2 regions of the Duganella sp. AC237 genome follow, and region 2 is predicted to be linked to the other one. Evidence: predicted binding sites of a transcription regulator. Region 2 holds the regulator's gene; the other holds the start of a gene.
The links. The regulator FNR, encoded in region 2, switches genes on or off when oxygen is low (the NO sensors DNR and NnrR bind a similar motif). The targets are predictions, from matches to a motif close to TTGATNNNNATCAA.

Region 1: AC0IYS_RS07865 (glycine-rich domain-containing protein) is a predicted target of FNR. The motif match lies at 3,001-3,014, and genes of this name have one in related genera.

Annotation. Positions count from the first base shown of each region.
Region 1 is NZ_CEEDEW010000003.1:1,692,661-1,699,818, reverse strand. Features, by position in the region: gene AC0IYS_RS07875 (glutamine--tRNA ligase/YqeY domain fusion protein) at 1-896, shown strand, start outside; gene AC0IYS_RS07870 (CHASE domain-containing protein) at 1,104-2,933, shown strand; gene AC0IYS_RS07865 (glycine-rich domain-containing protein) at 3,094-3,846, shown strand; gene AC0IYS_RS07860 (hypothetical protein) at 4,038-4,238, shown strand; gene AC0IYS_RS07855 (hypothetical protein) at 4,334-4,573, opposite strand; gene AC0IYS_RS07850 (hypothetical protein) at 4,843-5,088, opposite strand; gene AC0IYS_RS07845 (hypothetical protein) at 5,371-5,622, shown strand; gene AC0IYS_RS07840 (SDR family oxidoreductase) at 5,668-6,570, opposite strand; gene AC0IYS_RS07835 (CDP-6-deoxy-delta-3,4-glucoseen reductase) at 6,583-7,158, shown strand, end outside.
Region 2 is NZ_CEEDEW010000003.1:88,004-95,161, reverse strand. Features, by position in the region: gene ccoP (cytochrome-c oxidase, cbb3-type subunit III) at 1-172, shown strand, start outside; gene ccoG (cytochrome c oxidase accessory protein CcoG) at 186-1,571, shown strand; gene AC0IYS_RS00760 (FixH family protein) at 1,582-2,100, shown strand; gene fnr (fumarate/nitrate reduction transcriptional regulator Fnr) at 2,242-3,000, opposite strand; gene AC0IYS_RS00750 (alpha/beta fold hydrolase) at 3,240-3,989, shown strand; gene AC0IYS_RS00745 (response regulator) at 4,054-7,158, shown strand, end outside.

The sequences.
Region 1 (7,158 bases), 1.6 Mb from region 2:
TGACCTACGTGGTCACCAGCAAGCGCAAGCTGCGCCAGCTGGTCGAGGACGGCATCGTCAGCGGCTGGGACGATCCGCGCATGCCGACCATCGTCGGCCTGCGCCGGCGCGGCTACACGCCGGAAGCGATCCAGCTGTTCTGCGAGCGCATCGGCGTGACCAAGTCAGACGGCTGGATCGACATGAGCACGCTGGAAGGCTGCCTGCGCGAGGATCTCGATCCGAAGGCGCCGCGCGCCACCGCCGTGCTGCGCCCGCTCAAGCTGATCATCGACAACTATCCTGAAGGCCAGAGCGAGGAATGCACGTCGCCGGTCCACCCGCACCACCCGGAAATGGGCGTGCGCACCTTCCCGATCACGCGCGAGCTGTGGATCGAGGAAGAGGACTTCATGGAAGTGCCGAGCAAAGGCTATTTCCGCTACTACCCTCCGATCGACGACAAGCCGGGCAGCCGCGTGCGCCTGCGCCACGGCTACGTGACCGAATGCACCGGTGTCGACAAGGATGACAACGGCAAAGTCGTCGCTGTCCATGTCAATTACTTCCCGGACTCCAAGTCGGGTACGCCGGGCTCGGACAATTACAAGGTCAAGGGCAACATCCACTGGGTCTCCGCCGCCACCGCGCTGGAAGCCGAAGTGCGCCTGTTCGACCGCCTGTTCACCGATGCCCAGCCGGACGCCGGCGGCAAGGAATTCCTGTCGCTGCTCAATCCAAACGCCAAGGAAGTGGTGACCGCCTACCTTGAGCCGGGCATGAGCGCCGCCCTGCCCGACCAGCGCTTCCAGTTCGAACGGCACGGCTACTTTGTCGCCGACCGCGTCGACTCGAGCGCGGGCAAACCTGTGTTCAACCGCATCGTGACGCTAAAAGACAGCTTCGTCGCCAAATAACACGACGAAGCCCTGAGAAACCGGCGCCCTTCGCAAGGAGGCGCCGGTTTTTTCGTCCCCGCGCGCGGGCAACGCTCAGGATAAATGGCATTATTTATAAATTTACTTGACTAGCATTAGTAATATTTTCTATATTCAAGTAAAGTGGCGACCACTGAAGTTGCTTGAAAGGCAATCGCAATGGAGGTACTTCTCGCGCAGCGACAAATGTTTTCCCCGCCAAAATCCGTCTGGTGGGCGGGGGTCATGCTGTCCCTGGGCGTGGGCGCGCTGTGCTATGTGGCCGCCTATAAAATGGTCGAATACGACGCCGGCGAGCGCTTCATGCACCAGGCGCGCAACGCCCAGTACCACATCAGCTCGCGCATCGACACCTATGCCGACGTGCTGCGCGCCACGGCCAGCTACTTCGACGCCAGCGGCAAGGTCGAGCGCGAAGACTTCCACCGCTTCGTGCGCGGACTGAAACTGGCGACCCAGTTTCCCGCGCTGGTCAGCATCAATTACGCGGAGTACATCACCGAAGCGCAGCGCGGGGATTTCGAAAAGGTCGCGCGCCGCAGCGGCGACGGCACCGCCAACGGCTATCCCGACTACGTGATCCAGCCGACCGGCCGCCGCGCCGACTATTCCGTCATCACCATGATCGAGCCGATCGCGGCGTTCCGCTGGCGGGTCGGTCTCGATATCACGCACAAGCCGGCGGTGGCCCAGGCGCTGGCCAACGCGCGCGACACCGGCGACATCAGCACCTCCGGCAAGCAGATCGACATGGACAGCTTCGGCCAGGGCGGCGGCATGGCGATCCGGCTGCCGCTGTACCACAAGGATATGCCGCTGACCACCACCCGGGAGCGCCGCGCCGCCTACCGGGGTTCGGTCGGGATCGGCTTCAGCGTGCCGCGCCTGGTGCAACTGGCGATGGACCAGATGCAAGTGCGCGACGTGCGCCTGCGCCTGTACGACGGCGGCGAAAGCAACGACCGCTCCTCGGCCGCGTCGGCCCCCTCCCTGTTGTTCGACAACAAGGTCAACGGCGGCGAGAACGTGCGCTCGGCCGACCAGTTCGGCATAGTGCTGCCGCTGACGTTCAACGGCCGCCAGTGGCATGCCCACTTCAGCGCGCCCAAGGCAGCCTGGTCCAGCCGCTTCGACCTGTTCCTGCCGTGGCTGGCCATGTTGAGCGGTTTTATCGGCTCGCTGCTGTTCTACCTGCTGATCCACACGCTGTCGTCGTCGCGCATGCGGGCGATCAAGATGGCCAAAGTCATGACCAAGGAATTGCGCGACAGCCAGGCCAAGCTGCAGCAATCGCACCACAAGCTGCGCCGGCTGGCCGCGCACGCGGACCAGATCAAGGAGCAGGAGCGCAAGCGCATCGCGCGCGAAATCCATGACGACCTCGGCCAGAACCTGCTGGTGCTGCGCATCGAGGCGGACATGCTGGCCACCCGTACCCGCCACCGCCATCCGCGCCTGCACGCCCGCGCGAAAAGCACGCTCAGCCAGATCGACAGCACCATCAAAAGCGTGCGCCATATCATCAACGACCTGCGGCCGAACGTGCTGGACCTGGGCCTGAACGCCGCCGTCGAATGGCAGATCGCCCAGTTCCGCCAGCGCTCCGGCATGGTGTGCGAGCTGATCGAACACCAGCGCGACATCCGCATCGACGACCATTGCGCCACCGCCTTCTTCCGCGTGCTGCAGGAATCGCTGAGCAACATCGTCCAGCACGCGCACGCCAGCCTGGTCCGGGTGGAATTGCGGCAGGCCGGCGGCATGCTGAGCATGACCATCACCGACAATGGGGTCGGCATGCGGGCGAGCAATCGCAACAAGGTCGGTTCGTTCGGCCTGGTCGGCATCGAGGAGCGCATCAGCCTGCTCGGAGGCGTGTGCTCCATCATCGGCAGTCCCAACGCCGGCACCACGGTCGCCATCTCGGTGCCGATCGACCACGTCCCACCGCCTTCCAACGACGATCTGACCGACATCAACGACACCGGCCACTTGACCGCCAACGTCATCGCTTGACCCCTTCCGGTTTACCCCGTCGCTGGCTAGGAGAAGTCAGCGGATTGTAGGAATTTCCTCAGAAACATTGATAAATATCAAACGTGACGAGCCAAAGTTAAGCAAAAATCAATTGCTTCGTAACGTTTTTTTAACCCGTATCAATCAAGAGGAGATGTCCATGAACGTCATCAACGCCCTGGATCTGGACCCAATCAAGGTCAAGCTGATGCATAAAGAATCCGGCGAAGGTTGGTCGCTGGAACATGTTAACGCTATCGAGCTGGAATACCGCCGCTTCCTGACGCTGATGAAAAAATACCCCCACGAACAGACCGCGCCGCTGGTCGACGTGGACACGTTCTGGCACTACCATATTCTCGATACGATGAAATACGCCGCCGATTGCGAGGCCGTGTTCGGCTACTTCCTGCACCATTTCCCATACGTCGGCATGCGCGGTGAGGAAGACGAAGCGGCGCTGGCGCGCATCGGGCAGCGCATGAAGGAATTGTACGAAGCGGAATTCGGCGAGGACTATGTGCGTCCGGCAAAGCGTGCTTTCGAAGGCGCGACCCAAGCCAACGCCTTCTGCGGTTCGCCCGAAATGCAGGCCAACGCATTCTGCGGCTCGCCCGAGAAACAAGCAAACGCCTTCTGCGGCTCGCCAGAAAAGCACGCCAACGCCTTCTGCGGCTCGCCAGAAAAGCAAGCAAATGCCTTCTGTGGCTCGCCTGAAATACAAGCCAACGCCTTCTGCGGCTCGCCGGAAAAGCAGGCGAACGCCTTCTGCGGTTCCCCAGAGAAACAAGCGAACGCGTTTTGCGGCTCTCCTGAAGAGAAAGTCGCTTTTTGCGGCAGCCCGGAAAAGGCAATAGCCGCCAAGGTCCCGAACCAGCCTGGCCTGTTCAGCGGCCGTCCGACCCTGAGCTAAAAAGCCACCGGCGGCCGGAGCACCAAGCGTGATCTGAACCAGGTAGGGCGGATTAGCGAAGCGTAATCCGCCATCTCCGGTCCGCCAACAACCTACGCGCTGCCGGCGTTGCCATCAACATAAGCAACACCAACCGGCGGCATGATTAAAAAAGTGGCATACTCTGAACTCCAACGTCCCGGGAGCTCATCATGGCCATCAATTCAGTCGCCTCAAACAGCGCCGCAGTCCAATCAACGCCGCCACCGCGCCAGGCGGAGCCGGTCCAGGCCGCGCCCAAGCCTGCCGAGCAAGCGGCGCCACCGCCACCGCCGCCTCAGCAGGCAGCAACCGCGCCCACCGTCAACAGCAACGGCCAGCGCATCGGCACGACGATCAGTACGTCAGCGTAAAAGAACCCCGGCGGGGCCGATCAAAACCGGACCCACCTAAGACAACGGCGCGTTACCGTGAGGTGCGCGCCGTTGTCTTTTTTGTTGGTCGCCTATCAGGCCGCCATCAGTTCGCGCAGCTCGCGGATGCTGAAATCGCTGATCTCGTGCATACGGATCAGGATGGTTGCACCAATCGGGAGGGTATTGTGGCGAATTTTGCTGATGACTGGAGGTGCCACTTCCAGGGCGCGCGACAACGCAGCATCGTTTTTCAGTTGCAGCTTTTCGATGATGGCGTCGAGGACGCGGTTCGGATTGTAGGTCGGGGAGGCGGTGATTTCTTTGATAGACATAATGTTTAAGTAGGTTCGTGGCCGCTTTCGCAAAAAAACGACACATGGGTAAATAAAATTTTTAGCTCAATTACCAGTGAAGCACTACAAAACGCGAACTTTTATGCCGGTTTTTAGTGCCTAGCCGCGATAATACACGTTTTTGTTAACGAACGGCTAACCCGAGCCATTTTTGTGTGAGATTTTGATAGATTTTACACCCATTTCTTATGCTAGGAAGAAATTTGTTGCAAGAAAGGGTATAAAACATTGTAAAGTTTTGTAGCAACTCAGTTAGAGCGGCTGAGGCCGGAGGCCAGAAAACACCATTCGACGGCCATCAAGGCGGCCAGTTGCGCAATGGTGCTTGGCAGGAAAATGGTCGACGCCGACCCGAAACCCGGATTGCTGGACGAGCAGCCCCAGCCCAGTTGCCGGCGAATTTCTTCGGGCGTTGGCGGAGGACGGCGGGCGCACTCACGCAGCTGCATGTAAGCACGGACCTGCTCTTTCGTCGGATGCAAAGTGGCTGGCATACGCGAGCTCCTCTTAGTAATAACAACGATATCGCATCAAGCCCTGCTTTGTTTGATGCGCGTCAAGCAAGTCATCTTAATAGTTTGACACAGAAAGCTGACATAGGGCTTGCACTGGTATAAGTCTCCCTATCTTTTTACACCTTTTCGCCGGGCAACTACAAGCGGCACACAGCTACTATGTGCGGGTAGCAACGCTCGACATGATCTGGTCGTTTAAAATGACGTTTTTCCCGCCTCCGGCCGGACCGACAACCGCAATTCAACAACACTAAGGCGCTCATGACCTACGAAGAATTCCTCGATGAGGTAACCACCCTGCTGCACGAGATCTACGACCTCGACGATGCGGCGGCGATCAAGCTGGTGGTTGACGCCCAGGACGCCGATTATTTTGTCGCGCACGACGACAAAGAAGAGATGCGCACGCTGGAACAGGCGAAGAAAGACGCCACCGCGCTCTACGAAGCGAAACAGAACCGCAATCAGACGCAACGCAAGCAGCAGTTGCGCAAGGTCCAGCAAAAGAAATAAACGGTAACCGGGCGGCCCGCCTTACACTCCTGCCGCCCGCCACCATCACATGTGCGCCAGCATTCCCGCCACCGTCGGATAGCGCAGCCGCACGCCCAATTCCCGCTTGATGCGTCCATTGCTCAGCCTGCGCGATTCGGACATGAACGACAGCAGCGCCGGCGTGATCACCTGTTGCAATTCCGCACGCGGCAAACGCGGCGGCCGTTGCATGCCGAAAGCGTCCGCCACCGCGTCGAAGTACTCCGCCATCTTCATGTCGCTGTCGTCCACCGCATGGTAGGTACGGTTTGGCAAGCCACCAAACAGCGCGCTGACGATGATCGTGGCCAGGTCGTCGGCATGGATATGGTTGGTATAAACGTCCTCGGCGGCCAGCAAGGCCGGCGTACCCTGTTGCAAGCGCTTGATCGGCAGCCGCTCGGCCCCATAAATCCCCGGCACGCGCAGGATGGACAAGTTCGAACCGGCACGCACCGCCCAACGCCGCAGCACGCCCTCCGCGTCGACACGGCGCGTGGCCCGGGGGTTGCGCGGCGCCACCGGACGGCTCTCGTCAAACAACGCGCCGCCACAGTCGCCGTACACCCCCGTGGTGCTGACATAAACCATGCGGCCTTGCTCAGGTAAAATGGCGGTCAGGTTACGCGTTCGCCGGTCCAGCGCGCCCTCGGCGGGCGGCGGCGCCAGGTGCACCACGTATTGCGCCAGTCCGGCCAGGCGCCGCAGGCTGGCGGGATGGTCGAGATCGGCCACCAGCGGCACGGCGCCCAGCGCGCGCAGTTCGGCGCGCCGCTCGGGCTGGCTGGTGGTGGCGAACACGCGGAAATGGCGCCGCAGCAGCGGCACCAGGCGCATGCCGACGTCGCCGCAGCCGACGATCAAAAGACGCGGCCGGTTGAATGCCTGGGAATGGTGTTTGTGATTGATTAGCTTGATGTTTTTCATCTGAAGGATTGTATGACGTTTCAAATTACTGTACAGCCTAGCGGCCACCAATTCAGCTGCGAGGAAGACGAAACCGTCCTGGCGGCCGCCATCCGCGCCGGCGTCGGCTTGCCCTACGGCTGCAAGAACGGCGCCTGCAGTTCCTGCCGCGGCAAGGTCCTGTCGGGCTCGGTGACGCACAAGGCCCACCAGGAACGCGCGCTGAGCAAGGAAGACGAAGCGGCCGGCTACTCGCTGTTCTGCTGCGCCACCGCGCACGCAGACCTGGTGATCGAGGCGCGCGAAGTAGCCGGCAGCGACGACTATCCTATCCGCAAGATGCCATCGCGCGTCGCGACCCTGGAAAAAGTGGCGCCGGACGTGGTCGTCATGACCTTGCAATTGCCGGCCAACGAGACGCTGAAATTCCGCGCCGGCCAGTATATCGAATTCATGCTGCGCGACGGCAAGCGCCGCAGCTACAGCCTGGCGTCGCCGCCGGACCAGGACCAGCCGCTGGCCCTGCACATCCGCCACCTGCCGGGCGGCCTGTTCACCGACCAGGTGTTCACCACGATGAAGGAGCGCGACATCCTGCGCTTCGAAGGC
Region 2 (7,158 bases):
CAACGCTACCATGCCGGCGTTCGAGGACTTCCTCGGCGACGCCAAGGTGCACGTGCTGGCGGCGTACGTGTGGAGTTTGTCCAACGACGTCAACGCGCCGGAATCGTCGCCGGTTCCACCGGGTCCGGCGGAAGCGCCGGCCGTCGCCGCCGCCACGCCTGCGACGGAATAAACGAACGAAGATTATGAACTCGCCTGAGACCCAAGTCGTCCCCATGTACGCCGCGCGGGAGGAGATCTACCCGCGCGAGGCCTCGGGCCGCTATGCCCGGCTGCGTTGGCTGTTCGTCTGGCTGACGCAGCTGGCGTTCTACTGCACCCCGTGGTTGCAATGGAACGGCCGCCAGGCCCTGCTGTTCGACCTGGGCGCGCGCAAGTTCTACATCTTCGGCCTGGTGTTGTGGCCGCAGGATTTCATTTACCTGGCCGCGCTGCTGATCATCTGCGCCTATCTGCTGTTCCTGGCGACGGCAGTCGCGGGGCGCGTGTGGTGCGGCTTCGCCTGTCCGCAAACGGTGTACACCGAAATCTTCCTGTGGATAGAGCGCAAGATCGAAGGCAAGCGCAGCGCGCGAATCGCGCTCGACCGCCAGCCGCCGTCGGCGTCCAAGTTCGCCAAGAAAAGCGCCAAGCACCTAGCCTGGGGCGCGGTGGCGCTGTGGACCGGTTTCACGTTTGTAGGCTACTTCACGCCGATCAAGCATCTGGCCGGCGAGGTGCTGACGTTGAGCTTTGGCCCATGGGAATGGTTTTGGGTGGTGTTCTACAGCTTCGCCACCTACGGCAACGCCGGCTGGATGCGCGAGCAGGTGTGCAAGTACATGTGCCCGTACGCCCGCTTCCAGAGCTCGATGTTCGACCGCGACACCTTGATCATCACCTACGCCGGCGAACGGGGCGAGCCGCGCATGCCGTTGTCGAAGAAGGCGGCCGGCAAGGGCGGCGACTGCATCGACTGCTCGATGTGCGTGCAAGTGTGCCCGACCGGCATCGACATCCGCAACGGCCTGCAGTACGAATGCATCGGCTGCGCCGCCTGCGTCGACGCCTGCAACGGCGTCATGGAAAAGGTCGGCCTGCCGCGCGGGCTGATCCGCTACAGCACCGAGCGCGCCATGACCATGCACTACACGCCGATGCAAATCCGCCGGCGCACCCTGCGTCCCCGGGTGCAGATCTACGCCGCCATCCTGGCGCTGATCGTGGCCGCCGTCGGCACTGCGCTGTACCTGCGCGTGCCGCTCAAGCTGGACGTGATCCGCGACCGCGGCGCCATGGGGCGCGAGGTCGAGGACGGCATGATCGAAAACGTCTACCGGCTGCAGATCATGAACACGTCGGAGCTGGCGCAGACCTACCGCATCCGCGTCAGCGGCATTCCAACGCTGGCCCAGGTCACGCCGGAGCTGGTGCGGGTCGAGGCCACCGACACCAAGGCGCATCCGATCCGGCTGCGCACGGCGCATGGCGCCGCCCATCCGGGCTCGAACAAGATCGCCGTCGAACTGACGTCGGTCGACGACCCGTCGCTGCATGTGAAGGAAGACGCGGTATTCATCGTGCCGCGCTAAGGAGAGCATTATGACCGTATCGGTATCGCATGGCACGGCAACGCCGTGGTGGAAGCAGCGCTGGCCGTGGCTGCTGATGGCGGGGCCGGCGATCGTCATCGTCGCCGGCGTCTACACCGGCTACCTGGCCTTCACGCGGCAGGACGCGCTGGTGGTGGGCGACTACTACAAGCAGGGCAAGGCCATCAACCAGGACTTGCGGCGCGACCGCCTGGCCAGCTCGCTGGGGTTGTCGATGTCGATCGGCTACGACGCCACGCAAGGGATGCTGGCCGGCCAGCTGCGCCGCAATAGCGACGAGCACGGCAAGACGGAACGCTTGTTCGTGCGCCTGTCGCACGCCACCTTGCCGGCCAAGGATATCCAACTGGTGGTGCGGCCGGACGAATTCGGCCGCTTCCAGATCAATCTGCCGATGCTCGAGCGCAGCCGTTGGGTGGTGCTGGTGGAAGGCGAACAGCGCGACTGGCGCCTTGCCGGCGCCTGGAGCTGGCCGGCGCAGCGTAGCGTGACCCTGCGCGCGGAATAGTTCCGCAAACGGTGGAGGGCACGTGGAGACACGTAGGGCGGATTAGCGTAGCGTAATCCGCCAAGCTCCGTCGGCGGCGCATGCATGGCGGATTACGGCTTCGCCTAATCCGCCCTACGTGTCTACATGGTCATGTCACCGCTAGTGACAGGTCTGCGTGCCGGCCGTGATGGCTTTGAGCATGGGCGGGTCGAGCAGTTCGATTTCGCGGTTGCTCACGCGGAGCAGGCCTTCCTTCTTGAACTTCGACAGCAGGCGGCTGATGCTTTCGATCGTCAGGCCCAGGTAGTTGCCGATCTCTTCGCGCGACATGCGCAGCTGGAAGGTGTTGGGCGAGTAGCCGCGCGCCTCGTAGCGCGACGACAGGTTGACCAGGAAGGCGGCGAAGCGCTGCGTCGCCTGCATATTGCCCAGCAGGAGCATGACGCTTTGCTCGCGCGTGATCTCCTGGCTCATCATGCGGTGGAAATGCCGCAGCAGGGTCGGCATGTCGGCCAGAAGCTGTTGCAGGCTGCCGAACGGAATCTCGCACACCTCGCTGTCCTCCAGCGCGACGGCGGTGCAATGGTGCAGGTCGGTGCTGATGGCGTCCATGCCCAGCAGCTCGCCGGCCATCTGGAAGCCGGTGATCTGCTCGGCGCCCTCGCGGTTGACCTGGTAGGTCTTGAAATGCCCGAGCCGGATCGCGTACAGGTTCACGAACGGATCGCCGATGCGGAACAGGGTGCTGCCGCGCGCGACCTTGCGGCGGCGCCCGATGATCTGGTCGAGCCGCTCCATGTCTTCGTTGCCCAGTCCCATCGGCAGACACAGCTGATGCATGCTGCAGTTGGCGCAACTTGCCTTCAGGATGTCGATGGTGGCGCCGGGCAGCACCAGTGCGGGGAGGTCTCTTATCATGCCCCCAGTGTAGACCATTAGTCGCCGCTTTTGGCCGATGCCGCACTGTGCCGATCAGGTATTCGCCTTGCTGACAGCCTTGCTTGCAAGCGTTTTCGTACCGGCGGCCATGGGACCGCAAAATATTTTCGACATTCGGTCAAATTTATATTGCGCGCTATTAGATTGTTCGCTATAGTTCAACTCAAGCAAGTAGCACACTACTTAATCGCAAACAACCAACCTCGAAAGGAATCACCATGAAACGCTCGATCATCGCCGCCGCCCTGCTGGCCTCCACCGTCCTGACCGCCCAAGCCGCCGCGCCGGCCGCCGACACCACCGTGGTACTGGTGCACGGCGCCTTCGCCGACGGTTCCAGCTGGGAGAAAATCATCCCGCTGCTGCAAGCGAAGGGCTTGAAGGTGGTGGCCGTGCAAAACCCGCTGACCTCGCTGGCCGACGACGTCGCCGCCGCGCAGCGCGTGATCGACGCGCAAACCGGTAAAGTAGTGCTGGTCGGCCACTCGTGGGGCGGCACCGTGATCACCGAGGCGGGCACCAGCGACAAGGTCAAGGCGCTGGTCTACGTGGCCGCGTTCGCACCGTCGGCAGGCCAGGCCACCGCCGACCTGGGCAAAGACTACGCCGTGCCGCCAGGTATCGCCACCCTGCAGGCCGACGCCGGCGGTTTCCTGTGGCTGCCGACCGCGTCGGTCTCCGCCAACTTCGCCCAGGACGTCGCGCCGGCCACCGCCGCGCTGATCGCCGCCACCCAGGGTCCGATCGCCGCCAAGGCCTTCGCCGACAAGACCACCGTAGAGGCCTGGAAAAACAAGGCGAACTATTACATCGCCGCGTCCGACGATCGCATGATCGATCCGGCCCTGCAGCAAGCGTTCGCCAAGAAAATCAACGCCACCACTATCACGCTGAAATCGAGCCATGTGCCGATGGTGTCGCAGCCGCAAAAAGTCGCCGACGTGATCATCTCCGCTGCCCAGCGTTAATATTGTTGCCAAGGTCGGGCATTGATAGGAGAATTCCTGAGCACTTCCGTAGTTCTCCGATTTCATGTCCGACCCGCCCGACAAGGATGAAATGAAGCCACTTGGCATCAAGGCTAAAGTTGCGCTGGCGACCAGCATCACGTCGATCCTGATGATCGCGCTGGTGACCGTGGTTCAGATGCAACGCATGAAGGCGGACTTCACCAAGGTGCTTTTGACCCAGCAAACGGCGCTGATCGGCCGCACCGCCGAGGAACTCGACGACAAGCTGACCATGCTGCTCGACATCATCGCGCTGTCGGCGCGCCATCAGCCGGTCGAGCTCGCCAACTCCACCGAGCGGCTGCGCGCCTACTACCAGGACCGCGCCGTGCTGGCGCTGTTCGACGATCTGCTCGTGCTCAGCCCGCAAGGCGTGGTGATCGCCGACGTCCCGGTCCGGCCCGGCCGGGTCGGCATCGACGCCTCCGACCGCGCCTACTTCCAGACCGTGATGCGCACCCGCAAACCGCTGGTCGCCGAGCCAGTGATCGGCAAGTCCCACAAGCAGCCGATCGTGCAGATGGTGGCGCCGGTTCTCAACGCCAAGGGCGAGGTGGTGTGCGTGCTCAACGGCGTGCTGCGCCTGTACAAGGACAATGTGCTGGGCCACCTGCGCACCGCCAAGGTCGGCAAGAGCGGCTACTTTTTCGCCCTCACGCGCGGCGAGCATCCGGTCTACGTGCTGCATCCGGACGCCAGCCGCCTGCTGCAGCCGCGCCAGGCCGGCGCCAACGCCGCCACCACGCGCGCGCTGCGCGACGGCTTCGAGGGCACGGTCGAGAGCATCAACGGCAACGGCGAGCGCGCCCTCAACAGCTACAAGGCGCTCAAGTCGGTCGACTGGATCCTGGCCGCCTCGCTGCCGGCCGAAGAGGCGTTCGAGCCGTTCGAGGGCGTGCTCTCGCGCGTGCTGCTGTGGAGCGTGGTGGCCTCGATCCTGGCGGCGGCGCTGATCGGCTGGCTCACCCTGCGGCTGCTGGCGCCGCTCATCCGGCTGCGCGATGCCATCGTCGCGCTGCGCGGCGACGCCACCCATTTCGCGCCGCTGCCGGTGCGCACCGACGACGAGGTCGGCCAGCTGACGGCCGCCTTCAACAATCTGATGCGCGACCGGCTGGCGGCCGACGCGCGCCTGCAAAGCCTGGTCGAGTTCGCGCCCAACGCGATCGTCGTGGTCGGCGTCGACGGCCGCATCGAAACCTTCAACCGCGAGGCCGAGCGCCGCTTCGGCTACGGCCGCGACGAAATCCTCGGCCAGCCGCTCGAGACGCTGGTGCCAGTGGCCTTGCGCGAACAACACGCCGCGCACCGCGTCAAGTTCTTCGCCGACCGCCTCAGCGCCGAGCCGGTGCGCATGGGCGGCGGCGCCACCTTGCTGGGCCTGCGCCGCGACGGCAGCGAGTTCCCGATCGAAATCAACCTGAGCGCGGTGCGCACCGACCAGGGCACCAAGGTGCTGGCGGTGATCTCCGACATCACCGAACGGCGCCGCCTGCAGCTGGAAGTCGAGGCCCGCGCCCAGGAGCTGGAGCGGGAGCGCGACCGCGCCGAGGCCGCCAACCGCGCCAAGAGCGAGTTCGTGGCCAACATGAGCCACGAGATCCGCACGCCGATGAACGCGGTGCTGGGCATGGCCTACCTGCTCGGCAACACCACGCTGACCACCCAGCAGCGCAAGTACCTGAACATGGTCAAGGTGTCCGGGCAATCGCTGCTGGGCATCCTCAACGACGTGCTCGATTTCTCCAAGATCGAGGCGCGCCACATGGAGTTGTCCCCGGTCGAGTTCAGCCTGGACGACACCATGAACTCGCTGGCGACGATGATGACGATGAACGCCGGCGACAAGGAACTGGAGCTGGCCATCAGCGTCGAGCCGTCGGTGCCCAAGCGGCTGCGCGGCGATTCGATGCGGCTGCAGCAAATCCTGGTCAATTTGGCCGGCAACGCCATCAAGTTCACCGAGCAGGGCGAAGTGGTCGTCAGCGTCGAGCTCGACGCGCGCAACGCGCCCAACCCGCAAAGCGCGCTGCTGCGCTTCGAGGTGCGCGACACCGGCATGGGCATGACCGAGCAGCAGCTGGCGCAGTTGTTCCACGCCTTCTCGCAGGGCGACCAGAGCATCACGCGGCGCTTCGGCGGCACCGGCCTGGGCCTGGCCATCACCAAGCGCCTGATCGAACTGATGGGCGGCCAGATCGCCGTCCACAGCACGCCGGGGCAGGGCTCGACCTTCTTCTTCAGCCTGCCCTTCGAGGTGTTGCCGGAGCGGCCCGAGGAACGCCGCAAGCCGGCACTGGGCGACCTGCGCCTGCTGGTGGCCGACGACAGCCGCACCAGCCGCGAACTGATCGCCAAGCTGATCCGGGCCTGGGGCTGGCAGGCCGACGAGGTCGATTCCGGCGCGGCCGCGCTCGCGCAGTTCCGGCTCGGGCTGGAAACGGAGCGCGCCTACGACGTGGTGCTGGCGGACTGGCACATGCCCGGCATGGACGGGCTGGCCACGGCCAAGGGTATCCGCGCGGCCGCGCCCGACAAGAAGCAGCCGATCGTGGTGATGGTCAACGCCTTTGCCCGCGACCGCATGGAGGATATCTCCAACGCGCCCGAGGCCGACGTGGTGCTGGTCAAGCCGATCACCAGCTCGAACCTGTTCGACGCGCTGCACCAGGCGCTGGTGACCAAGGCCGACGCCAGCGTGCAGGCGGCGGCCGACCAGGGCATCGCCGGCAGCCTGGCCGGCATGCATTGCCTGCTGGTGGAAGACAATCTGCTCAACCAGGCGGTGGCGCGCGGCATCCTCGAGCTGGCCGGCGCCACGCTCGATGTCGTCGACAACGGCCAGCAGGCGGTCGACCGCATGAGCGCCAGCCCCGGCGTCTACGACCTGGTGCTGATGGACATGCAGATGCCGGTGATGGACGGCTTCACCGCCACCCGCCTGTTGCGCCAGGAGTTGAAGCTGGACTTGCCGATCATCGCCATGACGGCCGGCGTGCTCGAATCGGAGCGCGAGCGCAGCCTCGAAGCCGGCATCACCGATTTCATTCCGAAGCCGATCGAGGTCGAGGAAATGCTGGCCGTGCTGCACCGGCATTTTCCCGGGAAAGCGGCCAAGCCGGCGGCG